DNA from 2 places in the Citrobacter telavivensis genome. Region 2 is predicted to be linked to the other one. Evidence: predicted binding sites of a transcription regulator. Region 2 holds the regulator's gene; the other holds the start of a gene.

What was found. Region 2 encodes LexA, which represses DNA repair genes until DNA is damaged. Its sites were predicted from a motif close to TNCTGTATGTACATACAGNA; they were not measured.
Region 1: the regulator LexA is predicted to act here: its motif matches at 5,396-5,415, upstream of uvrB (excinuclease ABC subunit UvrB).

The regions. Positions count from the first base shown of each region.
Region 1 covers NZ_JBGUBF010000001.1:569,936-577,419, reverse strand. Annotated here, with positions in the region: gene moaC (cyclic pyranopterin monophosphate synthase MoaC) at 1-409, opposite strand, end outside; gene moaB (molybdenum cofactor biosynthesis protein B) at 412-924, opposite strand; gene moaA (GTP 3',8-cyclase MoaA) at 950-1,939, opposite strand; molybdenum cofactor riboswitch at 1,927-2,069, opposite strand; gene yvcK (uridine diphosphate-N-acetylglucosamine-binding protein YvcK) at 2,337-3,245, shown strand; gene uvrB (excinuclease ABC subunit UvrB) at 3,301-5,322, opposite strand; gene bioD (dethiobiotin synthase) at 5,887-6,573, opposite strand; gene bioC (malonyl-ACP O-methyltransferase BioC) at 6,566-7,321, opposite strand; gene bioF (8-amino-7-oxononanoate synthase) at 7,305-7,484, opposite strand, start outside.
Region 2 covers NZ_JBGUBF010000006.1:60,745-68,228, reverse strand. Annotated here, with positions in the region: gene zur (zinc uptake transcriptional repressor Zur) at 1-395, shown strand, start outside; gene ACERJC_RS20260 (CsbD family protein) at 473-682, opposite strand; gene dinF (MATE family efflux transporter DinF) at 813-2,138, opposite strand; gene lexA (transcriptional repressor LexA) at 2,223-2,831, opposite strand; gene ACERJC_RS20245 (diacylglycerol kinase) at 2,955-3,323, opposite strand; gene plsB (glycerol-3-phosphate 1-O-acyltransferase PlsB) at 3,494-5,914, shown strand; gene ubiA (4-hydroxybenzoate octaprenyltransferase) at 6,049-6,921, opposite strand; gene ubiC (chorismate lyase) at 6,934-7,431, opposite strand.

The DNA.
Region 1 (7,484 bases), on a different contig from region 2:
TATCTTTCTGCACCGCTTTGCACATGTCGTAAATGGTCAACGCGGCCACTGACGCCGCCGTGAGCGCTTCCATCTCCACGCCGGTTTTCCCCGTGAGGCGACACAGCGACTCAATACGCACACGATTGTGTTCTGGCTGTGCCTGCAGTTGTACTTCCACTTTGCTCAGCAGCAGCGGATGGCACAGCGGGATCAGCTCCCAGGTACGTTTAGCCGCCTGAATCCCGGCAATGCGCGCGGTGGCGAACACGTCGCCCTTATGGTGGCTACCGTCGATAATCATGGCCAGCGTTTCGCTGCGCATGGTGACAAAAGCTTCGGCGCGCGCTTCGCGGACGGTCTCTGCTTTCGCGGACACATCCACCATATGCGCTTCACCGGCGGCGTTAATGTGAGTCAGTTGCGACATACTTATTTCTTCAGATGTGGGTGAAAATTACAGGGATGCGTACGGGCATCCAGTTGCGGCGCGATAATATTGTCCCACGCAGTGCGGCAGGCTTTGGTAGAACCCGGCATCGCGAAAATCAGCGTTTTGTTGGCCACGCCCGCCACCGCGCGCGACTGCAGCGTGGCCGTGCCAATCTCTTCAAACGACAGCATGCGAAACACTTCGCCAAAGCCTTCCACTTCTCTGTCAAACAGCGGCAGCAGCGCTTCCGGGGCCTGGTCGCCTTCAGTCAAACCCGTGCCACCGGTGACCAATACTACCTGCACTTCATCACTGGCAATCCACGCCGAAACCTGCGCGCGTATGGCGTAGCAGTTCTCTTTGACAATCGCTTTATCGATGATCTGATGTCCCGCTTCCTGCGCGGCATCACGCAGGAAATGGCCGGAGGTATCGTCCTCTTCGCCACGACGATTCGATACCGTCAAAATAGCAATGCGGGTCGGGATAAATTCAGCGCTTACCTGACTCATGGCAAACTCCTTGTTCAAAGCGGTGTTAACCGCCTATGTATGAGAGGTTCTGGGTAATACCCGTATTGTTCTGGTGCAGGAAATGGGTCTGCTTTTTCTCACGCAACGCCAGCGAGATACGCTCTTCCAGCGCGTCTTGCTGCGCATCGTCTTCCAGCAGATCGCGCAGGCTGACGCCACCTTCACCGAACAGGCAGAGATGAAGTTTACCCACGGAGGAGACGCGCAGACGGTTGCAGGTGGCGCAGAAGTCTTTTTCATACGGCATGATGAGGCCGATCTCACCCTCATAATCGGGGTGGCAGAAGACCTGCGCCGGGCCATCGCTGCGCTGGCGTAGCTGGTGGATCCAGCCGCGACGCAGCAGTTCATCACGCAGCACCTGACCGGAGATATGGTGTTTACGGAACAGCTCGCTGCCCTCGCCCGTCTCCATCAGTTCAATGAAGCGCAGTTGAATGGGACGCGTCTGGATCCAGTCGAGAAAAGTATCGAGCTGATGGTGGTTCACATCGCGCATCAGCACGGTGTTCACTTTGACCTTTTTAAAGCCGGCATCAAACGCAGCGTCAATACCCGCCATCACCTGCTGGAATTTATCCTGCCCGGTAATCGCGTGGAATTGACGCGCATCGAGGCTGTCGACGCTAACGTTAATGCCGGTCAGGCCAGCATCGCGCCAGTGGGCAGCATCACGCGCCAGACGGTAGCCGTTCGTGGTCACCGCCAGCTGACGAATCGCGTCGTTTTCACGCACGGCGGCAATGATGTCAGTAAAGTCGCGACGCAGGGAGGGTTCGCCACCGGTCAGGCGCACTTTTTCAGTGCCCAGGTTGGCAAAGGCGCGTGTCACCCGACGAATTTCATCGACGGTGAGAAAACCTTTATTAGTGACGCCGCCGGGCTTGTAGCCATCCGGCAAGCAGTATGTGCAACGAAAGTTACACACGTCGGTAATCGACAGACGCAAGTAGTAAAACTTGCGCGCGAAAGCATCGGTCAGTTGTGAGGCCATGTACACCTTTCCAAATATGGGAGGCGAAGTCATTTCTTCCTGCGCCCTGGTGGCAATGCGTTTGCATTGTCACGGCCAAAGCACCGTATCATTTGACCCAGGTGCAGAGGCTAGAGTGTTTACTGTGGTTATGCCGATACTAGCGTGTAAACGCGCATTATGCCATTCACACTTAACGCTGTATAATCATGTATATAGCGTCATGATCGTGCTATTTCGCTACAGAATAAGCGAAAATAGCACTTTTGCATTGATGTACATCATTTCGCTGTCAGGCGCGCATCACCATAAAGAGGTAGTGTGGCAGAATTTATTTTCTCAACTCGCCGCTGGCGAATTGCTGAAAAGCCCCTGTTTGCGCTACTGTAGCGCGGTAAATCTGACTTCAGGAATTTTTATGCGCAATCGTACGCTGGCTGACCTGGATCGTGTCGTTGCTCTCGGCGGAGGGCATGGATTAGGACGCGTTCTCTCTTCCCTCTCTCCCCTGGGTTCGCGCCTTACCGGTATCGTGACTACCACCGATAACGGCGGCTCGACGGGCCGTATTCGCCGTTCAGAAGGGGGAATCGCCTGGGGCGATATGCGCAACTGTCTTAATCAACTGATTACCGAACCGAGCGTCGCCTCCGCCATGTTTGAATACCGTTTTGGCGGTAATGGCGAACTTTCCGGCCATAACCTCGGAAATCTGATGTTAAAGGCGCTCGATCACCTGAGCGTGCGGCCTCTGGAAGCCATCAATTTAATTCGTAATCTGCTGAAGGTAGATGCACATTTAATCCCCATGTCGGAGTTGCCTGTTGACCTGATGGCGATCGACGATCAGGGGCATGAAGTGTACGGTGAAGTGAATATCGATCAACTCACCTCACCGTTGCAGGAGCTGATGCTGTCGCCGAAGGTACCGACCACCCGGGAAGCGGTGCAGGCGATTAACGACGCCGATCTGATTATTATCGGCCCGGGCAGCTTTTACACCAGCCTGATGCCGATCCTGCTGCTGGATGATCTTGCGCAGGCGCTACGGCGCACACAGGCGCCCATGGTCTATATCGGTAATCTGGGTCGGGAACTGAGCATCCCCGCCGCGAGCCTCACGCTTCTCGATAAGCTAACCATTATGGAGCAGTATGTTGGCAAGAAAGTCGTTGATGCGGTGATCGTGGGGCCGAAAGTGGATATCTCTGCGGTCAGTGATCGGGTGGTGATTCAGGAAGTGCTGGAGGCCAGCGATATTCCCTATCGCCATGACCGCCAGTTATTACACAGCGCGCTGGAGAAAGCAGTGCAAACTTTGGGATGAGTATTTTATTGCCGGATGGCGCTTCGCTTATCCGGCCTACAAAGCCTGGCCTGGACTACGACGCGGCGATAAACAGTTCACGCAGCTGATGCAGTTGATCGCGGATCTGCGCGGCCTCTTCGAACTCCAGGTTCTGCGCATGCTGCATCATCTGCCCTTCCAGCTCGTGAATCTTCTGCTGCAGCGCTTTTGGCGTCATGTCCAGTTCGACCACATCCGACTTCGCCGCGGAACGCGACTTGCCTCTGCCCTTCGCCTTGGTTTTCGCGATGTTCTGCCCCAGCGCCAGAATATCGACCACTTTTTTATTCAGGCCCTGCGGGATAATGCCGTGCTCTTCGTTGTACTGCTGCTGTTTCTCGCGACGGCGTTCGGTTTCGCTAATCGCCTTCGCCATTGAGGCCGTGATTTTGTCGCCGTAGAGAATCGCCTTCCCGTTGATGTTACGCGCCGCACGACCGATGGTCTGAATCAGCGAACGTTCGGAACGCAGGAACCCTTCCTTGTCGGCGTCGAGAATCGCCACCAGCGACACCTCAGGCATATCGAGACCTTCGCGCAACAGGTTGATCCCCACCAGCACGTCAAACTCGCCCAGACGCAGGTCACGAATGATTTCCATACGCTCCACGGTATCGATGTCCGAGTGCAGATAGCGCACCCGCTCGCCGTGCTCTTCCAGATATTCGGTAAGATCTTCCGCCATCCGTTTGGTCAGCGTGGTCACTAGCACACGCTCGTTGATCTGCGCGCGCTTGCGGATCTCAGAAAGCAGATCGTCCACCTGCGTTGCCACCGGACGCACTTCAATCACCGGATCCAGTAACCCTGTCGGACGCACCACCTGATCAACCACATCGCCGCCGGATTTCTCCAGTTCGTAATTGCCCGGCGTCGCAGAAACGTAGATGGTCTGCGGTGCCAGCGCTTCAAACTCTTCGAACTTTAACGGCCGGTTATCCAGCGCCGACGGCAGACGGAAACCGTACTCCACCAGCGTCTCTTTACGCGCGCGGTCGCCACGATACATCCCACCAATCTGCGGGATAGTCACGTGGGATTCATCCACCACCAGCAAACCGTCGGCGGGCAGATAGTCAAACAACGTCGGCGGCGGCTCACCCGGCCCGCGTCCTGAGAGAAAGCGCGAGTAGTTTTCAATCCCCGAGCAGTAGCCCAGCTCGTTCATCATCTCCAGGTCAAACTGGGTACGTTGGCTCAGACGCTGCTCTTCCAGCAGTTTGTCATTAGCGAGCAGGACTTTACGTCGTTCAGCCAGTTCGACTTTGATCTCTTCCATCGCCTGCACAATGCGCTCACGCGGGGTCACGTAGTGCGTTTTCGGGTAGATGGTGTAGCGCGAAATGGTGGACTCCACCTGCCCGGTCAGCGGGTCAAACAGCGACAAACGCTCCACCTCTTCGTCAAACAGCTCAACGCGCAGCGCAATGTCGTCGGATTCCGCCGGGAAGATGTCGATCACTTCACCGCGCACGCGGAAGGTCCCGCGCTGGAAAGCCTGATCGTTGCGGGTATATTGCAGTTCGGCCAGTCGACGCAGAATGGCGCGCTGATCGATGATCATCCCTACCGTCATATGCAGCATCATCTTCAGGTATAAATCCGGATCACCCAGACCATAGATGGCAGAAACGGATGCCACGACGATCACGTCACGGCGCTCCAGCAATGCTTTGGTGGCAGACAAACGCATTTGCTCAATGTGTTCGTTCACCGACGCATCCTTTTCGATGAAGGTATCAGAGCTGGGAACGTACGCTTCCGGCTGATAGTAGTCGTAGTAGGAGACGAAATACTCGACGGCGTTATCCGGGAAAAACTCTTTCATTTCGCCATAAAGCTGCGCCGCCAGCGTTTTGTTGGGTGCCAGCACCATCGTCGGGCGCTGTAGATCGGCAATCACATTGGCGATGGTGAAGGTTTTCCCTGACCCCGTTACGCCAAGCAGCGTCTGATGCGCCAGGCCGTCCTCCAGTCCCTCTTCCAGACGTCGTATCGCCTCGGGCTGATCGCCGGAAGGTTTAAATGCGGAATTCAGTTTGAACGGTTTACTCATGAGCAGCTACCTGAAGGAATGGGCGGGCAGGTGTGTAATTTTACTCGCAGAGGATAATATTGCCAGTAAAATATACTGGATGAAAAAACAGTAACGCCTCATAATATTTGTGTTACGCGTGATAAAATCGGTTCGCAGGCGGCTAAAATTTCATCGCAGACAAGATATTATACCAGGAAGCGGGTTTATCCCCAGACCAATGACTTCGTTAACATTGTCAAGATGTGTTATGAAAGTTTTATTGCATTCAATGACCGCAATATGACAGCCATTGATTTTATCTAACGAGCTGTAAAACAACGACTATTTCGTAAAGCCGTCTTTCGCGCCAATTCAGCTGGAAGCCGCGTATTCTCTCGCTTGCCTTGTGTTTTCTAACTCTAATACACAAGGTTATCCACAGGAATAGTGGATAACTGCCTGCAGGCCGTATGGCCTGCCGCCTGGCAAATTCCCGGTCCGGCCCACCAGGACGCACATAAAAAAAAATTATCGCTAAATTTTGATTTTTATCAGCTAACGAAGCGCCCCTGGCAGGCGAGATCTTGCTCGCAATTTCGCCTCTTACTCGTCCACGAGCAAAGCGAGATCCAGATATTGTCCTGTGACCGCGTTTTCGGCTCCACCGTCAAGCCACGGGATTTCGCCCAACAGCGGCGCAGGGATGACCCGCTGAAGCGTCGTCATATACTCGTGGTGGCGTTTCCCCGGCGGCGTGACGTCATTCGCCACCCATCCGGCAAGCCGGAGTCCTGCCTGCTGTACCGCCTGCGCTGTCAGCATGGCATGGTTAATACATCCCAACTTTACGCCGACGACCAGGATAACCGGCAACCGCTCGCGCTGCACCCAGTCGGCGAAGGTCAAATCCTCCGCAAGCGGGGTAAACCAGCCGCCTGCGCCTTCGACCAACAGCCACTCCGCCTGTGCATCCAGCGCGCGTAATCCCTCTGACATCACGTCAGCATGAATCGGCCTCCCTTCATCGGCGCTGATGATATGCGGTGAGGTGGGTTCCGCGAAGGTGTAAGGATTCACCGCCGCATAGTCCAGCGCCAGACTGCTGTTGCGCTGAAGCGCCAGGGCATCGCTGTTGCGCAGTCCTTCTGGCGTCATTTCACTGCCTGAGGCGACGGGTTTATAGCCAGCCGTCCGGTAGCCCAGACTGCGCGCCGCCTGTAGCAGTGCACAGCTGGCGACGGTTTTACCGACTTCCGTGTCGGTGCCGGTGACAAAATAACGTTTAGTCACGTGTAATCACTCCTGCAAAAAGATGGTAGGTCAGAGGATATTTCCCCTGCCGCTGGGGCCAGGCCAGTTGAAGCTGCTGCAACTGCGAGCGGGTTAAGACGCGCGACGTGCGCCCCTCGTGCAAATGGGTCGCGCCGATACCTTTCAGCGAGCGCATGGCGCTCAGAGCGTCATCAAATTCCAGCGTCAGGGAGATCGATTGATGATGCCCCTGCCAGCCGCGCATCGCGTCACACAGCGCCTCACGGGATAAAAACCGGTTGCCATGCGCCCGGTCATCCACCGCGCGCCAGGCCTGATGAAGCTCCGGCAGCGAGTCCTGGGCCAGCGTGGTGAAGGCCACACGCCCGCCGGGACGCACGACCCGGTAAAGCTCGCTTAGCGCATGATGCAGACTGTCACACCACTGCACGGCCAGATTGCTCCAGGCCAGGTCGAACGACGCGGTGGCTAACGGCAGCGATTCGATGTCTCCGGCGAGATAGTGATGCGCCACATTCTGGCGACGCGCCTCGTCCAGCATCCGGGCAGAGAGATCCAGCGCGGTAACCTGGCTGCCCTGCTCGCGCCAGTAGCGACTCAGACGACCCGGCCCGCAGCCGGCATCCAGCACCTGCGAAAACGGGCGTTGCGGCAGTTGCGCCAGCAAGGCGTCTGCGCTCAGACGCTGCAATGTGGCGTGCTGTTCATAGTGCGCTGCCGCACGGCCAAACGCCGCTGCGACAGCCTGCTTATTCACTTGCCCCATGCAGCACCTCCAGCAAACGATCGATGTCCTCGGGCTCATGCGCCTGGGTTAACGTCAGGCGCAGACGGGCCGTCCCGGCGGGCACGGTCGGTGGACGGATAGCCGTGACCCAGCATCCCTGACGGCGCAGGGTGTCCGCCAGCCGTAACGCGCGTGCATTTTC
Region 2 (7,484 bases):
CGATTAGCGCTTACGATCTGCTCGACCTGCTGCGTGAATCCGAACCGCAGGCCAAGCCGCCAACGGTCTATCGCGCCCTCGATTTTCTGCTTGAACAAGGGTTTGTGCATAAAGTCGAATCCACCAACAGCTACGTGTTGTGCTACCTGTTCGATCAGCCGACCCATACTTCCGCCATGTTTATCTGTGACCGCTGCGGCGCGGTGAAGGAAGAGTGTGCGGAAGGCGTGGAAGACATTATGCATACGCTGGCAGCGAAGATGGGATTTGCCCTGCGCCACAATGTCATTGAAGCACACGGATTATGTTCAGCCTGCGTGGAAGTAGAAGCCTGTCGTCATCCTGGCGAGTGCCAGCACGACCATTCGATTCAGGTTAAAAAGAAGCCCCGTTAAGGGCGTGGGCGGCACGCGATGCCGCCCGAAGCAAACAGAGGGGTGTACATCCTTGTACTCACGGGTAAGAGGGGGGATTACCAGCGATAGTCGTTGCGTTTTTCCCAGCTATCGACCTCTTTCTCCGCCTGGTCTTTCGCGTAACCATAACGTTCCTGGATTTTACCCACCAGCTGATCACGCTTACCTTCAATGACCGTCATATCGTCATCGGTCAGTTTGCCCCACTGCTCTTTCACTTTACCTTTGAACTGTTTCCAGTTACCGCCGACTTCGTCTTTATTCATCATAACGTCCTCTTTATTAGGCTGTGAATAGTGAGAGTAAACCGCCCAACTGCGTTCGTTTTCTGCTGGACGTGAGATTAAGTGTAGTCATAGATTCTGGGTTAAATTCACTATTCAGAATCTTTAACCATTACGAGACAGCAAACCAGGTTCCGTTTCGCCAGTGACGCCGCCAGATCCAGGCTAATGACAGCCCACGCAGCGCCAGAAATACCGCCAACGCCAGCCATAAACCGTGATTACCCAACACGGGTAGCGCGAATAGCGTCAGCGCAAACCCGGCGGCGGCCACCGCCATGCTGTTGCGCATTTCAGCCGCCCGCGTTGCGCCGATAAACATGCCATCCAGCAGATAGCACCAGACGCCGACCAGAGGCAAAATCGCCTGCCAGAGCAGGTAGCGATCGGCCAGTTGTTGGATTTGCGGTAGTGATGTCAGCAGCGCAACGATCGGTTCGCCGGCGAGTAAATAAACCAGTGAAAACAGCAGCGCGACGATACCAGACTGACGGCACGCGGCACGCCAGACTTCCAGTAACTGACTGCCGTCGCGGGCACCATAGGCCTGACCGGAATGCGCCTCCACGGCGTAAGCAAAGCCATCCAGCGCATAGGCCGTAAACGTCAGCAGCGTCATCAATACGGCGTTAACGGCGATGATATCGCTGCCCAGTCTGGCCCCCAGCACGGTGATAGCGCCAAAGCAGAGTTGCAGCAGCAGTGAACGCAGCATGATGTCGCGATTGAGCGCCAGAAGACGACGAATGTTTCCCCGCCAGGCCTGTTTGAGCATAACGAGGGAGACGCCACGCAGGTGCAACACCTTGCGCACCATCAGCAAACCGATCAGCAGCGTCGCATATTCCGCGATCACCGTCGCCAGCGCGGCCCCTTGCACGTTCATGTGCAACCCCATCACCAGCCAGAGGTCGAGCACAATATTCAGGATATTGCCGACAATCAGCAGGATCACCGGCGCACGCGCGTACTGTACGCCCAGTAACCAACCGAGCAGTACCAAATTCGCCAGCGATGCCGGGGCGCTCAGCCAGCGAATGGCCAGAAACCGTCTTGCCTGTTCCAGCACCGCTTCGCTACCACCCACAATGTGCAGCGCCAGATCGATAATCGGTGTACGAAAGAGCGCAATCACTGCCCCTGCGCCCAACGCCAGGATCAGCGGTTGCACCAGAGCCCGCGCCAGCGCCTGAGGATTCTTCGCACCGAACGCCTGCGCCGTCAACCCGGTCGTGCTCATGCGTAAAAAGAGCAGGAGCATGAACAGAAAACTGGTTGCCGTCGCCCCCACCGCCACCCCGCCGAGATACACGGGGCTGTCCAGGTGACCAATGACCGCCGTATCCACCAGTCCCAACAGCGGAACGGTGATATTGGAGAAAATCATCGGTAAGGCGAGACGCCAGAGCGCTTTGTCAGCAGAAGCAAAAAACGGCATGGAGCGAGCCTGAGAAGAGGTTATAACGAGAGTGGTGAGAGTGCCGGATGGCGGCGTAAACGCCTCATCCGGCCTACAGGAATACTACAGCCATTCACCGTTACGGATGACGCCAACGGCCAATCCTTCGATGGTGAAATTCTGTTCGCGAAGGTCAACCAGGATAGGTTTAAATTCGCTGTTTTCAGGCAGCAACTCAACTTTGTTGCCCTGTTTTTTCAAGCGTTTGACCGTCACTTCGTCGTCGATACGCGCCACAACCACCTGGCCATTACGCACATCCTGGGTTTTGTGTACCGCCAACAAATCGCCATCCATAATGCCGATATCTTTCATCGACATTCCGCTGACGCGCAGCAGGAAATCGGCATTCGGCTTAAACAAAGACGGATCCACCTGATAATGGCCTTCAATGTGCTGCTGCGCCAGCAAGGGTTCGCCCGCCGCAACACGACCGATGAGTGGTAAACCCTCTTCTTCTTCCTGCAGCAGTCGAATGCCGCGAGAAGCGCCGGAGACGATTTCAATTGCTCCTTTACGCGCCAGCGCTTTCAGGTGTTCTTCAGCCGCGTTTGGGGAACGGAACCCCAAACGCTGTGCGATCTCTGCACGCGTCGGTGGCATACCTGTCTGGCTGATGTGATCCCGAATGAGATCAAACACCTCTTGTTGCCTGGCCGTTAACGCTTTCATTCCGCCCCCTGGGTGTATATACAGTTATGCTGTGAGTATATACAGCTAAAGGTGATTTTGGAACCACAAACTGCACATTCAACAGCAGATTTAACTTGTTATGGAATCAGGGTCGAAAAAACCTTAGCGAAAATGTGTCCACAGCAGGATGCCCCAGGTGATCAGCGCCACAATGATAGAGAGCAGCACCGCCGCCGAGCCCATATCTTTTGCGCGACCAGAGAGTTCGTGATAGTCAGAACCAATACGGTCCACCACGGCCTCGATGGCGCTGTTCAGGATTTCAACAATCATGACCAGCATGACGGAGCCAATCAACAGCACGCGCGTAATGGCATCCACATCCAGCCAACAGGCGATAGCCACGGCCAGCAAAACCGCCACGCTCTCCTGACGGAACGCGGCCTCGTTAATCCACGCGGCGCGAAAACCTTTCCAGGAATAGCCTGCGGCTTTGATAATTCGGGTGAATCCAGTGGTATTATTAGCCATTAAAAGAACCTTTTTGCATTATTGGCGTCAATGACATTGTCTTGTTAACTCATGTGATTCGAGTTAAGGCAACGCGGCGCGAAGTATGACGGGATACACCAGAAATTCACATGACTTTCTGATATCCTTGCAACGCAATTGCATTATTAACCAGAGGCTTTACATCGTTTATGTCCGGCTGGCCACGAATTTACTACAAAATCCTGAATTTACCATTAAGCGTACTGGTAAAAAGCAAGTCTATTCCGGCAGATCCTGCCCCGGAGTTAGGACTCGATACCTCTCGTCCAATTATGTACGTTTTACCGTACAACTCCAAAGCGGACTTGCTGACGCTGCGCGCGCAATGCCTGGCGCACGATCTCCCCGACCCATTAGAGCCGCTGGAGATCGATGGCACGCAGTTACCGCGCTATGTGTTCATTCACGGCGGACCGCGGGTGTTCACCTATTACACGCCGAAAGAAGAGTCCATTAAGCTGTTCCATAACTATCTCGACCTGCATCGCAGCAATCCGGATCTGGATGTGCAAATGGTGCCGGTGTCGGTGATGTTTGGACGCTCACCGGGTCGCGAGAAGGGTGAGGTTAACCCGCCGCTGCGTATGCTTAACGGCATCCAGAAATTCGTTGCCGTCTCCTGGCTGGGTCGCGACAGCTTTGTCCGTTTCTCTCCTTCCGTCTCCCTGCGCCGCATGGCCGATGAGCACGGCACGGATAAAATCATTGCGCAGAAACTGGCACGCGTGGCGCGTATGCACTTTGCCCGTCAGCGACTGGCTGCTGTGGGGCCACGTCTGCCTGCACGTCAGGATCTCTTCAACAAGCTGCTGGCGTCCAAAGCGATTGCCCGCGCGGTAGAAGATGAAGCGCGCAGCAAGAAAATCTCCCATGAAAAGGCGCAGCAAAACGCGATTGCGCTGATGGAAGAGATCGCCGCCAACTTCTCATACGAGATGATTCGCCTGACTGACCGTATCCTGGGCTTCACCTGGAACCGGCTCTATCAGGGGATTAACGTTCACAACGCTGAGCGCGTGCGCCAGCTGGCGCACGACGGGCACGAAATTGTCTATGTTCCCTGCCACCGCAGCCACATGGACTATCTGTTGCTCTCTTACGTGCTCTACCACCAGGGGCTGGTGCCGCCGCATATTGCCGCGGGTATCAACCTGAACTTCTGGCCGGCAGGCCCGATCTTCCGCCGCCTGGGCGCGTTCTTCATTCGTCGTACCTTTAAGGGCAATAAGCTCTATTCCACCGTCTTCCGTGAGTATCTGGGCGAACTGTTCAGCCGCGGCTACTCGGTTGAATACTTTGTCGAAGGCGGTCGTTCCCGTACCGGTCGTCTGCTGGATCCGAAAACCGGCACGCTGTCGATGACTATCCAGGCGATGCTGCGCGGTGGCACCCGTCCGATCACCCTGGTGCCGATTTACATCGGTTACGAACACGTGATGGAAGTGGGAACCTATGCCAAAGAGCTGCGCGGGGCAACCAAAGAGAAAGAGAGTCTGCCGCAGATGCTGCGTGGCTTGAGCAAGCTGCGTAATCTCGGTCAGGGCTACGTGAACTTTGGCGAGCCGATGCCGTTGATGACATACCTGAATCACCACGTGCCGGAGTGGCGCGAGTCTATCGATCCCATCGAAGCCGTGCGTCCAGCCTGGCTGACGCCAACGGTGAACGGGATTGCGGCAGAGCTGATGGTGCGTATTAACAACGCGGGTGCGGCAAACGCCATGAACCTGTGCTGCACCGCGCTGCTAGCTTCTCGTCAGCGTTCGCTGACCCGCGAGCAACTGACCGAGCAGCTCAACTGTTATCTGGATCTGATGCGCAATGTGCCGTATTCCTCTGATTCGACCGTACCGTCTGTCAGCGCCGACGATCTTATCGATCACGCGTTGCAGATGAACAAGTTCGAAGTCGAGAAGGATACCATTGGCGATATCATCATTCTGCCGCGCGAGCAGGCGGTGCTGATGACCTACTATCGCAATAACATCGCGCATATGCTGGTGTTGCCTTCACTGATGGCGGCGATCGTCACCCAGCATCGTCATATTTCCCGCGAAGCGCTGCTGCAACACGTTGACGTGCTCTACCCGATGCTGAAAGCCGAACTGTTCCTGCGCTGGGAGCGTGATGAACTGGCAGGCGTGATTGACGCGCTGACGGCTGAAATGCAGCGTCAGGGGCTGATTACCGTTCAGGACGACGAGTTGCATATCAACCCGGCCCACTCCCGCACGCTGCAACTGCTGGCGGCGGGCGCGCGCGAAACGCTGCAACGCTATGCCATCACCTTCTGGCTGCTGAGCGCCAACCCGTCTATCAACCGCGGGACGCTGGAGAAAGAAAGCCGCACCGTGGCGCAGCGTTTGTCCGTGCTGCACGGTATCAACGCACCGGAATTCTTCGACAAGGCGGTGTTCAGCTCACTGGTGCTGACCCTGCGTGACGAGGGTTACATCAGCGATACCGGCGATGCGGAACCGGGCGAAACGATGAAGGTGTATCAGATGCTGGCGGAGCTCATCACGTCGGATGTGCGCCTGACGATTGAGAGCGCAACACAAGGCGAGTAATACATAGAAAAGCCGGTCGAGATGACCGGCTTTTTTTATGTCAGATTGCCGGATGGCGGCGTTCCGCCTGATCCGGCCTACATCGGCTTACCGTCTGGTAGGCCAATAAGCGCAGCGCCATCGGACAAGATGCTTTATAAGTGCCAGTAACTCATCGCCAGACCGATAAAGAGTACCAGTCCCACGTAGTTATTGTTCATGAACGCTTTGAAGCACGCTTCACGTTCGCGGTTGGCAATCAGCTTCTGCTGCCAGACAAACAGCGCGCCAGCGACCAGTACAGACCCGTAATAGCCCAGCCCCAGGCCGTTCAGACAACCAATCAGGGCCATCAGCGCCAGCACCGCCACCTGCAAGATACCGATGATCAGCTTGTCATGCTCGCCAAACAGAATGGCGGTCGATTTGATGCCGATTTTCAGATCGTCATCGCGGTCAACCATCGCGTACTGCGTGTCGTAGGCCACCGCCCACAGAATGTTGGCCAGGAACATCAGCCAGCAGCTCAACGGTACCGATTCACTCACCGCCGCGAAGGCCATCGGAATCGACCAGCCAAACGCCGCCCCCAGCACCACCTGCGGTAGATGGGTGTAGCGCTTCATAAACGGATAGACCCACGCCAGCGCCAGCGCCGCAATTGACAGCAGAATGGTCATGGTATTGAGCGTCAGCACCAGTAGAAACGAGAGCACCACCAGCACGACAAACAGCGTCCGGGCCTCTTTCTCCGTCACCGCGCCGCTGGGCAACGGGCGGTTCGCCGTGCGTTTAACGTGCCCGTCGAATTTCCGATCGGCATAGTCATTAACCACACATCCGGCGGCACGCATCAGCCAGACCCCGGCGACAAACACCGCCAGGATCCACAATTGAGGGACTCCAGGGGTCGCCACCCACAGCGCCCACAGCGTCGGCCAGAGCAGCAGTAAGGCGCCGATGGGCTTATCCGTACGCATCAAGCGGTGAAACGCCAGCAGCTTATTCTGCGTCAGACTCCACTCCATTTTATTTTCCTCTTAGTACAACGGTGATGCGGGTAAAAACAGTTCGGTCAACATCAGCGGCTTACCGCTCAGTCGCAGTCGGGAACGGCGTCCCCACAGCCCGGCATCACAACCAATTTCAATAAAATCTCGGGTCAACGTCGATGATGTAAACAGATAACGCCCCAGCGGGGTCTTGCCCAAATTTTGTAAGGCCAGCTCAGGGCCAGACAGCGTGGATTCGGGCACCACGGTGCGTCCGGCCAGCCAGGGTTCATCATCGGCACATAACAGGATTTCACGCAGCCAGTAGCGGGTTTCTTTTGGCAGTCGGGTTAGCTCTTCCACCACCTCATGTTGACCCACAAATCCTTCCCTGATCAGTGTCACAGTGACCCGTTTTCCCTGCTGCTCAAAACGTTTTGTCATGGAATCTTCCAGTAGCAGCCAGTCGAGCTGTTCTGGGTCCAGGGCGGGGATCTCTTCAAAATAGCGCAGCGCACGCAGTTGCGTTAACGCGGGGTGTGACATGCCTGACTCTCCGTTTCATAACTGAAAGGCATTGTATCGCAGAAAAGAGCTTA